DNA from 3 places in the Faecalibacterium sp. I3-3-89 genome. Region 2 is predicted to be linked to each of the others. Evidence: predicted binding sites of a transcription regulator. Region 2 holds the regulator's gene; each other region holds the start of a gene.
The links. Region 2 encodes Rex, which represses fermentation and respiration genes when NADH is low (regulators of the CRP and FNR family bind a similar motif). Its sites were predicted from a motif close to ATTGTTAANNNNTTAACAAT; they were not measured.

Region 1: a site for Rex is predicted at 3,020-3,039, ahead of MTP38_RS04840 (phosphoglycerate kinase). Genes of this name have one in related genera too.
Region 3: a site for Rex is predicted at 3,599-3,618, ahead of coaD (pantetheine-phosphate adenylyltransferase). Genes of this name have one in related genera too.

The regions. Positions count from the first base shown of each region.
Region 1 covers NZ_CP094468.1:1,032,800-1,037,376, reverse strand. Annotated here, with positions in the region: gene gpmI (2,3-bisphosphoglycerate-independent phosphoglycerate mutase) at 1-736, opposite strand, end outside; gene tpiA (triose-phosphate isomerase) at 842-1,612, opposite strand; gene MTP38_RS04840 (phosphoglycerate kinase) at 1,697-2,905, opposite strand; gene MTP38_RS04835 (nucleotide sugar dehydrogenase) at 3,141-4,379, opposite strand.
Region 2 covers NZ_CP094468.1:469,623-474,199, reverse strand. Annotated here, with positions in the region: gene MTP38_RS02255 (DNA translocase FtsK) at 1-639, opposite strand, end outside; gene MTP38_RS02250 (ClpP family protease) at 772-1,458, opposite strand; gene MTP38_RS02245 (redox-sensing transcriptional repressor Rex) at 1,728-2,369, shown strand; gene MTP38_RS02240 (thymidine kinase) at 2,448-3,050, shown strand; gene MTP38_RS02235 (ABC transporter substrate-binding protein) at 3,533-4,577, shown strand, end outside.
Region 3 covers NZ_CP094468.1:882,504-887,080, reverse strand. Annotated here, with positions in the region: gene MTP38_RS04215 (3-hydroxyacyl-CoA dehydrogenase family protein) at 1-407, opposite strand, end outside; gene MTP38_RS04210 (enoyl-CoA hydratase-related protein) at 703-1,488, opposite strand; gene MTP38_RS04205 (acetyl-CoA C-acetyltransferase) at 1,610-2,827, opposite strand; gene coaD (pantetheine-phosphate adenylyltransferase) at 2,919-3,422, opposite strand; gene MTP38_RS04195 (butyryl-CoA:acetate CoA-transferase) at 3,940-4,577, shown strand, end outside.

The DNA of each region.
Region 1 (4,577 bases), 560 kb from region 2:
GCACGCGGCCACCCTCACAGGTGACGCAGGGCAGAACGAACTCGTCGGTCTTATCGTCGGCGTAGGATGCCTCAATGGCCTCCTGCGCGTTGGCGGCGTGGTTGCCCTCGCCGTAGACGAAGGCCGCGTAGGCCTTCTCCTCGCGGTCCCAGTTGTTGTCGCGGTCCATTGCGTAGTAGCGGCCGGAGACGCTGGCGATCTTGCCGATGCCCAGCTCGTCCAGCTTGGCCTGCAGATCGGCGAGGAAGCCCTTGCCGGAGTGGGGGTCGGTGTCACGGCCATCGGTGATGCAGTGGAGGTAGACCTCCTTCGCTCCCATATGCTTTGCCATCTCCAGTACGCCGAACCAGTGGTCTGCGTGGCTGTGGACGCCGCCGGTGCCCACCAGACCCATCAGGTGGATGGCCTTGCCCGCGTCGATGGCGGCCTTCATGTTCTTGACGAGGACGGGGTTCTTGAGCATCTCGCCGTCGCGGATGGACTTGGTGATAAGGGTCAGCTGCTGGTAGACGATGCGGCCAGCGCCCATGTTGGTATGGCCCACCTCAGAGTTGCCCATCTGACCGTCGGGCAGACCGACTGCCATGCCGGAGGCGTCAATGGTGGTCATGGGGTATTTTGCCATCAGGGAATCGATGAAGGGCTTGTTGGCTGCGGCCACGGCGTTGCCGTAGGTCTCGTTGGGGGTCCAGCCAAAGCCATCCATGATACAGAGCAGAACAGGTTTCTTGGACATAAAAATGAGTCTCCTTTGAAAGTTCAACAAACAGCGCCCGGCTCGATGCCGGAAATGCGGCGCAGCCGGGCGCAGAGAAAGTGTTTTTTCCGTCAGCGCTTACGCTCAGCCCTTGGAGGCGGCGTTAACGATGACAGCAAAGTCGGGAGCCTTCAGGGATGCGCCGCCGATGAGGCCGCCGTCCACGTCCTTCTTGCTCAGCAGCTCCTCGCAGTTCTTGGCGTTCATGCTGCCGCCGTACTGGACCGTGGTAGCCTCGGCCACAGCCTCGCCGTAGACCTCGCCGATGACCTTGCGGATCTGAGCGCAGACCTCCTCGGCCTGCTCGGCGGTGGCGGTCTTGCCGGTGCCGATGGCCCAGATCGGCTCATAGGCGATGACGACATTTGCCATTTGCTCGGCAGTGACATCACGCAGGGCGATTTTGGTCTGCATCCGGACCAGCTCCTCGGTGACGCCCTCCTCGCGCTGCTGCAGGCTCTCGCCCACGCAGATGATGACCTTCAGGCCGGCGTTCAGAGCGGCCAGAGCGCGCTTGTTGACGGTCTGGTCGGTCTCGGCGAAGTACTGGCGGCGCTCGGAGTGGCCGACGATGACGTACTCGACGCCCAGATCCACCAGCATATCTGCGCTGATCTCGCCGGTGAAGGCACCGGACTTCTCGAAGTGGACGTTTTCAGCGCCAACATGGATGTTGGTGCCCTTGGTCTTTGCCACAGCCGTGACCAGATCGGTGTAGGGAGTGCAGATGACGACCTCGCAGGATGCGTCCTTGACGGCGGGGATCAGCTCGTCCACCAGAACAGCAGCCTCGGAGGCGGTCTTGTTCATCTTCCAGTTGCCAGCAATGATAGCCTTGCGCTTTGCCTTATCCATGATATGTTCTCCTTACCTTCTTATTGATAAAAACAGAAAGGTGCGGCGGCGAAACAGCCGCCGCACCCGTTTATGATGCCGGAATTATGCGTTCTGGATGACTGCGATGCCGGGCAGCTCCTTGCCCTCCAGATACTCCAGAGAAGCGCCGCCGCCGGTGGAGATGTGGGTCATCTTGTCGCCCAGACCCATCTGCTGGACAGCTGCTGCGCTGTCGCCGCCGCCGATGACGGTGGTAGCGTCGCTCTCAGCCATTGCCTTGGCCACAGCCAGAGTGCCGGCTGCCAGAGTCGGGTTCTCGAAGACGCCCATGGGGCCGTTCCAGACGACGGTCTTGGAAGCCTTGACCGCATCGGCGAACAGCTTCATGGTCTCGGGGCCGATGTCGCAGCCCTCCATGTCAGCCGGGATGGCGGTGACAGGGACAACGGTGGTCTCGACGGGAGCGTCGATGGGGTCAGGGAAGTTCTCGACACAGGCAGTATCGACGGGCAGGAGCAGCTTGACGCCCTTCTCCTGAGCCTTTGCCATCATCTCCTTGCAGTAGTCCAGCTTGGAGTCGTCGCACAGGCTCTTGCCGACCTCATAGCCCTGTGCCTTGATGAAGGTATAGGCCATGCCGCCGCCGATGATGAGGGTATCGACCTTCTCCAGCAGGTTGGAGATGACATTCAGCTTGTCAGCGACCTTTGCGCCGCCCAGAATGGCGGTGAAGGGACGGACGGGATCGTTCACGGCGTTGCCGAGGTACTTGATCTCCTTCTCCATCAGGTAGCCGACAGCGGTGTCCTTGATGTAGTCGGTGACGCCTGCGGTGGAGCAGTGTGCACGGTGGCAGCTGCCGAATGCATCGTCAACATAAGCGTCGGCCAGAGAAGCCAGCTCCTGAGAGAACTCGGGGATGTTCTTGGTCTCTTCCTTGCGGAAACGGGTGTTCTGCAGCAGGACGACGTCGCCGTTGTTCATGGCAGCGACAGCAGCCTTTGCATTCTCGCCCACGACGTTGTCGTCGTCAGCAAACACGACGGTCTTGCCCAGCTTTGCGCTCAGAGCCACAGCAACGGGTGCGAGGCTGAACTTTGCCTCGGGGCCGTTCTTCGGCTTGCCCAGATGGCTGCACAGGATGACCTTTGCGCCGTCATTGACCAGCTTCTGGATGGTGGGCAGAGCCGCATTGATACGGTTCTCGTTGGTGATGACGCCGTCCTTCATGGGGACGTTGAAATCGCAGCGGACAAGGACCTTCTTGCCGCAGTAGTTCTGATCGTCGATCGTCTTTTTACCTAAACCCATAGTGATTATTCTCCTCTCAATTCATTCTTCGGAATCGAATTTCGCTCACTCTCGGGGCCTTGACCCCTATGACACTATTATAAACAAAATGTGTGTGTATTGCAAGGACGGCGGATGGATAATTTATTAACAAACTTTTCCCGGGATATTCTGGAATTGTGTCTATTTTGACAGTGGCTTGACAAAGAGCAGCCTTTCCATCCCGCGTCCGCCCGGCAAGGCCGGGCTGCGAGGCTCAGTCTCTCCGGAACAGGTCGCGGGTGTAGACCTTCTCCTGTACATCATCAAGGCAGCTGTCATAGCGGTTGGCAATGATGGCCTGACTCCGCTTTTTGAACGCCTCAAGGTCGTTTACCACCTCGCTGCCAAAGAAGGTCGTGCCGTTCTCCAGCGTCGGCTCGTAGATGATGACGGTCGCGCCCTTGGCCTTGATCCGCTTCATGACGCCCTGAATGGAGGACTGCCGGAAGTTGTCGGAGTTCGCCTTCATGGTCAGGCGGTAGACGCCGATGACGCAGGGTTTCTCTTCCCTTGCGTCGTACTCGTTCTCCTCCCCATAGCTGTAGTAGCCCGCCATCTGAAGCACCCGGTCGGCGATAAAGTCCTTGCGGGTGCGGTTGGACTCCACAATGGCCTCGATGAGGTTCTCGGGCACGTCGGCGTAGTTGGCGAGAAGCTGCTTTGTGTCCTTGGGCAGGCAGTAGCCGCCGTAGCCGAAGCTGGGGTTATTATAATGTGTGCCGATGCGGGGGTCGAGGCAGACGCCCTCGATGATCTTCTGGGTGTCAAGGCCCTTCATCTCGGCATAGGTGTCCAGCTCGTTGAAGAAGGAGACGCGGAGCGCCAGATATGTGTTTGCAAACAGTTTGACGGCCTCTGCCTCTGTGAAGCCCATGAAGAGGGTCTCGACATCTTTCTTGATGGCCCCCTCCTGCAGCAGATGGGCGAAGGTGTGGGCCGCCTCCACAAGGCGGTCGTCCTGCATATCCGTACCCACGATGATGCGGCTGGGGTAGAGATTGTCATACAGCGCTTTGGACTCCCGCAGAAACTCCGGGCTGAAGATGATGTTCCTGCACTGATATTTTTCCCGAACCGAAGCCGTGAAGCCCACCGGGATGGTGGACTTGATGACCATGATGGCCTCGGGGTTCACCTTCATCACCAGCTGGATGACCGCCTCCACCGCAGAGGTATCGAAGAAGTTCTTCCGGCTGTCGTAGTTGGTCGGGGCGGCAATGACCACGAAGTCCGCATCCCGGTAGGCCGCTTTCCCGTCCAGCGTAGCGGTCAGGTCGAGATCCTTTTCCGCAAGGTATCGTTCAATGTAGTCATCCTGAATGGGAGACTTTTTGTGGTTGATCTGCTCCACCTTCTCCGGCACGATGTCCACAGCGGTGACATGGTGGTGCTGGCTCAGCAGGGTGGCGATGGACAGGCCGACATAGCCTGTGCCCGCAACGGCAATGTTCAGTTTTTCGAATGCTCTCATGGCTTTCGCTCCTACGACACAACTATAAAATGTTCGACGGCTTCTGTTTTATTGTATCATGAAGCAGGCCGAACAGCAAGCAAGGATAAACAAAAAACACCCTTCCCTCTGCGGAGACCCGCAGAAGAAAGGGTGTCGGACTCACTTATTGGCATCCGTGCTTTTCAGCACGACACCTCA
Region 2 (4,577 bases):
CTCTTCTGCCGCGCGGGCCGCAAGGCGCTCGGCACGGCGGGCGGCGTTCTGCTCGTGGACCGCGAGGCCCTTTTCGTGGACGCTGCCGCCCACATTGCAGAGCCACTGCCAGCACTCGGCGGGGGTGATGTCAAAGATGTACAGGCTGGCGCAGGCCGCCAGCGCCGCCATGACCAAGTTAGCGGCAGGTCTGCCGCAGAGCAGCAGGAGCGTCCCGCCCAGCACAGCGCCCAGTGCGCCGCCCGAGAGCCATGCACTCATCCCATTCTGATAGCAGGCGGCGGTCATCTGCGCGGCGGTCTGGTCGGTGGGGATGTCCGAAAAGACGATGACCGTGCCGCTGGCGAAGATAAGGCCCAGCATAAGCTTGGCGATGTGGGGCAGGAGGTCTTCGCCCCGGGTGTAGAGGATGGCCAGATAGCACAGCGCCGCCCCCACCACAAAGCTTCCACAGCCGAACAGGCCGAACAGAACGTCGTGCATCGTGCGCCATGCCGAGCTGCCCGGCACGAAGGCCAGCGCCATGAGCACCAGCCCTGCGAACAGGGTGACAAGCCCCGCTGGCATCCGGTCCTGCGACCGTTTTTTGCGGCGCGAGGCGCTGCCCCGCGCGGAAGTTCTGCGTTTTCTTTTTGCCATGATCCCTAAAACCCGTTCCTTATCCTATATATAGAAGCAGGGCGCGCCCGAGGCGGCTCTGTCGGTGACGATGGAAGAATCCCGATACGATTCGATTCTTTCATTGTACCACGGGAAAAGTCAAATGGCAATTTATTTCCCCTCGATTTCTCGGTAGAGCCACGCCAGCGCATCCGACAGCCCGCCCAGCTCGTCGATGAGCTTTTCCCGCACGGCTTTCCGGCCGTCCAGCACGGTACCCACATCCATGACCAGCTCGCCGGTGCGCATCATCAGCTCGGTGTACCGCTTTTCCGAGATGCCGCTGTGGGCCGCGACGAAGCCGGTGATCCGCTCCTGCATCTGCTCGAACCAGCGCATGGTCTGGGGTACGCCCAAGATCATCCCCGAGTGGCGGACGGGGTGGACCGTCATGGTGGCGGTGGGCACGATGAAACTCCGCTGGGCGCTGACGGCCAGCGGGATGCCGATGGAGTGGCCTCCGCCCAGCACCACCGCCGCACTGGGCTTCGAGATGCTGGCGATGAGTTCGGCCAGCGCAAGCCCGGCCTCCACATCTCCGCCCACGGTGTTGAGCAGCACCAGCAGCCCCTCGATGGCAGGGTCTTCCTGCACAGCCACCAGCTGGGGGATGACGTGCTCATACTTGGTGGTCTTCTGGCCCTGCGGGGCTTCCACATGGCCCTCCACCTGCCCGATGACAGTCAGACAGTGGATGGCGTGAGCGCCCCGGGTGCGGTAGACGCTGCCCATGTCCTCGATCTGCTCTTTTTCCAATCGCTGCTGCTCCACGGGGATATTTTTCTCTTCCTGTGCCATTCTCTGCGCCCTCCTTTTTGCTTCATTTCAGCTTGTCCGGCATTCCTGTCGGTTATGCTTCGGCAAAGATTTCTTTGCTTTTGCAAAAAATTGCGCCAAAGGATTTGACATTCTCGCTTCACGATGTATACTTTATACTAGAGATAAGATTGTCAAATAAGTATCATTATTGTACGGAAAAGTACACATCTATTCCTTGCCGGAGCGCCCTGCCGCTGCGCACCTCTCCCCCCGGCGATCCTGCGGACAAAAAGAAAGGAGAACTCCCTATGAATACTCCCGGCAAAGCTTCCCTGCCCGTCATCAAGCGCCTGCCCAAATACTATCGCTACCTGCGCACCCTGAAAAACGACGGCATCACCAGCATCTCGTCCCGCGAGCTGGCCGCCCAGATGGGCACCACCGCCTCGCAGGTGCGGCAGGACTTCAACTGCATCGGCGATGTGAATGGCCGTCAAGGCATCGGCTATTCGGTAGAGAACCTGCTGAACATCCTTGAGGACCTGCTCTTCGGCAACGGTGACCGTCTGCCCACCATCCTCATCGGCTGCGGCCGTCTGGGCAAGGCCGTGAGCCGCTTTATCACCACCGACACCAACGGCTATAAGCTCATCGCCGCCTTCGACAACGCCCCCGACGAGGTTGGCAAGGAGATCAACGGCATCCAGATCCTCCACATCGATGAGCTGGAGACGTTCTGCGCCGAGCATCACCCCGAGGTGGCCGTCCTCTGTCTGCCCCGCAGCGGCGCAGAGGAGATCAGTGGCCGTCTGGTGGCGCTGGGGATCCAGGGCTTCTGGAACTTCTCCCACTACGACCTGTCGGTGTCCTACCCCGATGTCGTCGTGGAGAACGTCCATCTCGGCGACAGCCTGATGAGCCTCGGCTACCGGCTGCGCAATCAGGACTGAGCCATCTTACTGCAAAATGCCGACCCTCTCCGTCAGGCTCTGGCTGGGAGGGTCCTTTCATGAGGAGATTTTTTCGACATGGCAAAGCTTTATTTCCGTTACGGCGCAATGAACAGCGGTAAGAGCACCGCGCTGATGCAGGTGGCCCACAACTATGAGGAGCAGGGGATGCGGGTGTTCATCCTCAAACCGAAGGTGGACACCAAGGGCAGCGGCGACCTCGTGAGCCGTCTGGGCGTCCGCCGCCCCGCCGACCTGCTGGTGCCGCCGGATATGGACCTCGTGGAGGCCGTCCGGGCCGCCAGCAGCGAGGGCAAGCCTCTGGCCTGCGTGCTCTGCGACGAGAGCCAGTTCTTTACCGCCGCACAGGCCGAGCAGCTGTTCATGGTGACGGTGGAGCTGAACATCCCGGTCATCTGCTACGGCCTGCGCTCCGACTTCTCCCTCAAGGGCTTCCCCGGCTCCACCCGTCTGCTGGAGCTGGCCCACACCATCGAGGAGATGAAGACCATCTGCGCCTGCGGCCGCAAGGCCACCTGCAACTGCCGCAAGGTCAACGGCCGCTTCGTCTTTGAAGGCGAGCAGGTGGCCATCGACCTTCAGAACGACGTCCAGTACGTCAGCATGTGCCCCCAGTGCTATTTCCGGGAGCGCCGCGCTTTCTATGCCGCCCGCCGATGATCGTTTTCCCTGATTTCATGCCGTCCGCACGCCGGGCGGCATTTTTTGTATCTTTTCTTCATCCGTGATATATCAGCCAAGGCCCGATTCGCACGTTTTTTGCGCTATTGATATATCAGTTCATGGCCGGAAGTTTCTGTCATCGTCGCTTTTGATGTATACAACGTCCATTCGGCAAAATATGACTTGGTTACAAAATTCTTGCAAATCCGGCCATTCTTTCCCTGTTGCATCCCAGTTTTCTATGCAAATCGTTGAAGTATACAAGTTGCACAGTTTTTGGCCGCAAGTTTATTCATTATGGCAATGACGTCAAAACCGTGCAAAAAATAAGCGCAATATTTGTTCGTTTTCTGCCGCTATCCCTACAATTTGCATCTTTCTTTTTCTTCTTGCCTTTGGTATCATATTTGTATACAACGGATGCTTTGCAGAGGTGTCCGTGCAAGCAGTTGTTTTTTTACATTAGGAGGAGAACGAAAATGAGCAAGGCAATTTCTCGTCGTGACTTTCTGAAGGTCTCCGGCGCTGTGGGCGCTGCCGGCCTTCTGGCCGCATGCGGCGGCTCTGGCAACGCTGGCTCTACCGCCACTTCCACTGCTGCTTCCGCAGCATCCGTGGCCGGCCTGTCTTCTGACCCCGTCACCCTGACCATGAGCTGGTGGGGCGGCGAGTCTCGTCACAACGCCTATCAGGAGGCCATCAAGGCTTTCATGGCTAAGAACAGCACCATCACCATCAACCCCACCTTCGCTGCATGGTCCGGCTGGGAGGATACCATGTCCACCAAGTTCGCAGGCGGCGTCGCTGAGGATGTCTGCCAGATCAACTGGAACTGGCTGTACAACTATTCTAAGAGCGGCCAGACCTTCATCGACCTGAACAGCGTCACGGATTACCTCGACCTGACCCAGTGGGATGAGGCCAAGCTGGCTGCCTGCAATGTGGCAAACGCCCAGCAGTGCGTGCCCGTCTCCATGACTGGCCGTATCTTCTACTGGAACAAGACCACCTTCGACAAGGCCGGCATCTCCTACCCCACTACTCTGGACGAGCTGATGGCTGCCGGCAAGACCTTCCAGGAGAAGCTGGGCGATGACTACTATCCCCTGCATCTGGGCGCATACGACCGTATGATCCTGATGGTCTTCTACCTCGAGTCCAAGTACGGCAAGGACTGGGCAGACCCCACCACCTCCACCCTGAACTACGACGCTGACCAGATCGCCGAGGGCATCGACTTCATCAAGAGCCTCGTCGAGGGCCACGTCATCATGAGCCTGCCCACCTACTACGGCTCCAACGGCGATAACGCTGCTCACCAGTCCAACGAGTGGATCACCGGCAAGCTGGCTGGCTGCTTCGAGTGGGACTCCTCCGCTACCAAGTACGCTGACGCTCTGGACGAAGAGAACAAGGCTGGCTTCACTGTCGGCGACGAGATCAAGTTCGGCGATTACAACGGCGGCTTCTCCAAGGTCTCCATGGGTCTGGCCATCACCAAGACCTGCGCACACCCCGCAGAAG
Region 3 (4,577 bases), 410 kb from region 2:
TGCATACCGATCATGGGACGGGACAGGCCCTTGCCGATCTCGGTGATGGACAGAGAAGAGGTGTTGGAAGCAAAGATGCACTCGGGCTTGCAGATCTTATCCAGCTCGCCGAAAGTGGTCTGCTTGACCTTCATATCCTCGAAAGCAGCCTCAACGATGAGGTCGCAGTCAGCGCACAGGTCTTCCTTCAGGCCCGGGGTGATGGCGGCGACGATAGCGTCGACCTTCTCCTGCGTCATCTTGCCCTTAGCCACCAGCTTGTCGTAGCCCTTCTTGATCTTTGCCAGACCATTCTCAGCCCACTCCTGCTTGATGTCGCAGAGTGCAACAGTGTTGCCCTCGACCTGAGCAAATGCCTTTGCAATGCCCTGGCCCATAGTGCCAGCGCCGATAACACCGATCTTCATGGGAAATCTCTCCTTTATTATGTAATGTTTATCCTCTCCGCCGCCTCCCCTTTCCGGGGAGGCTTTGCAGAGGTGGTTGGTTTTAGTTGTTCGTGAACACAGCCTTGGGCTTCGGTTTCTCACGGCTCAGGAAGCAGGCCGCGTCGGTACTGACTCCACTTCGTTCGCAGCAGCATTGCTGCTGTTGCTCACTCTGTTCCGTAGTACCTCCTTCTCCCCACAAAATCTTGCTGCGCAAGCTTTCGCGGGGGCCCCTTCTTGACGGCATGGCCTGCCCGAGGCTGTCGCTTACCCTTTAGTTGTTGGTGAACACAGCCTTGGGCTTCGGTTTCTCACGGCTCAGGAAGCAGGCCATGCCTTCCTTCTGGTCGTGGGTCTCGAAGCAGTCGCCGAAGAGCTTCTCTTCGACTTCGACAGCCTTCTCGATGGGGAGGCTGATGCCGTCATTGATGGCCTTCTTGCAGTTGCGCACCGCGATGGGGGCGTTCTTGGCGATCTTGCCTGCCAGCTTCAGGACATTCTCCATCAGCTCAGCCTGCGGATACACTGCGTTGACCAGACCGATGCGGTATGCCTCGTCTGCCTTGATGTTCAGTGCAGAGTAGACCAGCTGCTTTGCCATGCCCATGCCCACCAGACGGGCCAGACGCTGGGTGCCGCCGAAGCCCGGGGTGATGCCCAGACCGACTTCCGGCTGACCGAACACAGCGTTGTCGGAGCAGATGCGGATGTCGCAGCTCATAGCCAGCTCATTGCCGCCGCCCAGTGCGAAGCCGTTGACGGCTGCGATGACGGGGATGGGGAAGCTCTCGATCATCAGGAACACATCATTGCCCAGCTTGCCGAAAGCCTCGCCCTCAGCCTTGGTCATGGTGCTCATGGAGCCGATGTCAGCGCCTGCCACGAAGCTCTTGTCGCCTTCGCCGGTCAGGACGATGCAGCGGATGGTCTCCTGATCGACTGCCTCGAAAGCAGCCTTCAGGTCAGCCAGAACCTCGGGGTTCAGGGCGTTCAGTGCCTTCGGGCGGTCGATGGTGATGATCTCGACAGCGCCCTGCACCTCGGTTTTTACAAATGCCATTGTGAAAACCTCCAATCAGGTTATATCTTACTCAAATCAGCCCCCGGACAGGGGGACAGGTCTCCGGTCCTGCCCCTTGTCCGGGCGGTATCAATATCCGGAGTGACCCTTCAAAGGGAACTTAGTCCATCTCGACGATGGTTGCGCAGCCCATGCCGCCGCCGATGCACAGGGTAGCCAGACCCTTCTTTGCACCACGATGCTTCATAGCATACAGCAGGGTGACGAGGATACGAGCGCCGGAAGCGCCGACCGGGTGGCCCAGAGCGATGGCGCCGCCGTTGACGTTCAGCTTGTCCTTGTCGAAGCCCAGAGCCTCGCCGACTGCGATGGACTGAGCTGCGAATGCCTCGTTGGCCTCGATCAGATCCATATCATCAACGGTCAGGCCGGTCTTTGCCATGACCTTCTTGGTGGCAGCGATGGGGCCGAGACCCATGACCTCAGGCTCGACGCCTGCCAGAGCACCTGCGACCCAAGTAGCCAGAGGCTTGATGCCCAGCTCCTTAGCCTTCTCCTCGCTCATGACGACCAGAGCAGCAGCGCCATCGTTGATAGCAGAAGAGTTGCCAGCGGTCACGATGCCGTCCTTGGTGAAGGCGGGCTTCAGGGTGCCCAGCTTCTCGACCGGGGTCAGACGGGGGCCTTCATCGGTATCGAACACGGTGTCGCCCTTCTTGCCCTTGATGACGACAGGAACGATCTCGTCCTTGAATGCGCCGTCCTTGATGGCCTTGTCAGCCTTGATCTGGCTGTTGTAGGAGAACTCATCCAGCTGCTCACGGGTGATGGGGCTGTAGCCGTACTTCTTCTGATAGGTCTCGTTGCTGCAGACATTCTCAGCGGTCATGCCCATGTGCTTGTTGAAGCCGCAGGCATCCCACAGTGCATCGTTGACCATGGTATCGACCAGCTCGCTCTTGCCCATGGGAGAACCCATGCGGTAGCCGTAGCGGGCCTTCTGCAGGGCGAAGGGAGCCATATCCATGTTCTCCATGCCGCCTGCGACCACGATGTCAGCATCGCCAGCCTCGATCATCTGAGCAGCCATGTTGACGCAGTTCAGACCAGAGCCGCAGACCACGTTGACGGTGACGGCGGGGGTCTCGATGGGCAGGCCAGCCTTCAGGGAAGCCTGACGGGCGACGTTCTGGCCCAGACCAGCCTGAATGACGCAGCCCATGTAAACATGATCGACCTGCTCAGGCTTCACGTTTGCACGGTTCAGAGCTTCCTTGATGACGATGGAGCCAAGCTCAGCAGCAGGGACGTTTGCCAGAGTGCCGCCAAACTTACCAATAGCGGTACGGCAGGCAGATGCGATAACAATTTTTTTCATGTTAATAGCCTCCTGAAATGTGTATATTTACGGGGTTTTCGTAAAACGATCTATCAAAAGGCCCGAGAGCCTTTCTGCATGATAAAAGGGATCAGATGGTCTTTCCTTCTGCCTGAAGTTGCTCCACTTTCGCGTGGATGGCCGCTTCTACGTTGGGCGTCACGAACTTGGAGATGTTGCTGCCGTAGCGGGCAGCCTCCTTGACGATGGTGGAGGAAAGGTAGCTCCACTTGATGCTGGTGGCGAGGAACATGGTCTCGATGCCGGGCATCAGTGCGTGGTTGGTCTGCGCCAGCTGGATCTCGTTTTCGAAATCCGTCACGGCCCGCAGGCCCCGCACCATCACCGAGGCGTGGCGCTTCTTGGCGAACTCCACGGTCAGGCCGTCAAAGCTCTCCACCGTCACATTCGGGATGTCCTTGCAGCACTCCTGCAGCAGCGCCACCCGCTCCTCTACGGTGAACAGAGGGTTCTTCGCGCTGTTGATGAGCACTGCCACAATGAGGTGGTCGTTGATCTTTGCTGCCCGCTTGATGATGTCGAGATGTCCTCTCGTGACCGGGTCGAAGGACCCGGGGTAAACTGCTGTTGCCATCGGTATGGTCTCCTTTATCGCCGCGCTTTGGAAAAGCGCAATTTGGTGTTGCCATGATAGCACTTTTCAGTTCCCGCTTCAAGTATCGAGGCATACGCCCCTCGCAACATCGTTAATTTTTAGTCAATTAACGTCACACTGGGGCGCTTTGTCTTGGTACACATTAAGTAAACCATATTGTCAAAATTTTATCAAGTCTTTTTTCAAAAAAATTTGTTTTTGTCGTACCAAATTATCCCCACAAATTGCTAAGATTTTTAGTCACCTTGTCCGTAGGGCTATTTTTTGCGAAAGGGGGCTTGATTCTGCTCTTTGTTAATGTTATAACTAAGTTGAGCAAGTCTGCCTCTGCCGGAGGCATCCGTCCTGCTGTTTCCAAGGATACCGCCGGGATGTGATAAGCCGGTGTCAAAACTGGAAACGAACGGTAAATTTCCGGCAAAGATCTTTGTTCCGCAGGAATGTAAATGGTAAATTTACAATTCTTTTATGTTATTATAGGAGAGGATGGTTTATAATGGATTTTAAGGAAATGTACGCGCAGAAAAAGATGACCGCCGAGCAGGCTGCCGCGCTGGTCAAGAGCGGCGACTGGGTGGACTACGGCTGGTGTGTCAACACCCCTGTGGCCGTGGACGCCGCCCTTGCAAAGCGCCTGCCGGAGCTGGAGAATGTCAACTTCCGCGGCGGCATCCTGATGTGGGTGCCCGAGATCTTCCAGATCGACGATCCTGCTGCCCACATGACCTGGAACAGCTGGCATATGGGCGGCATCGAGCGCAAGGCCATCGCACAGGGCTTTTCGTTCTACTCCCCCATCCGGTATTCTGAGCTTCCCCGCTATTACCGCGAAAGCCCCGACCCGCTGGATGTCGCCGTCTTTCAGGTGACGCCGATGGACGAGCACGGCTACTTCAACTTCGGCCCCAGCGCTTCTCATCTGGGCGCTGTCTGCGAGAAGGCCAAGAAGATCGTCGTCGAAGTCAACACCAATATGCCCCGCTGCCTCGGCGGCATGGAGAACTGCGTCCACGTCTCCCGGGTCACCGGCATCGTGGAGGGCAGCAACCCGCCCATTGGCCAGATGGCCGCTGCCGGCCCCGCTTCTGAGGTCGATCTGAAGGTCGCAAATCTCGTCGTGCCCCAGATCCCCAA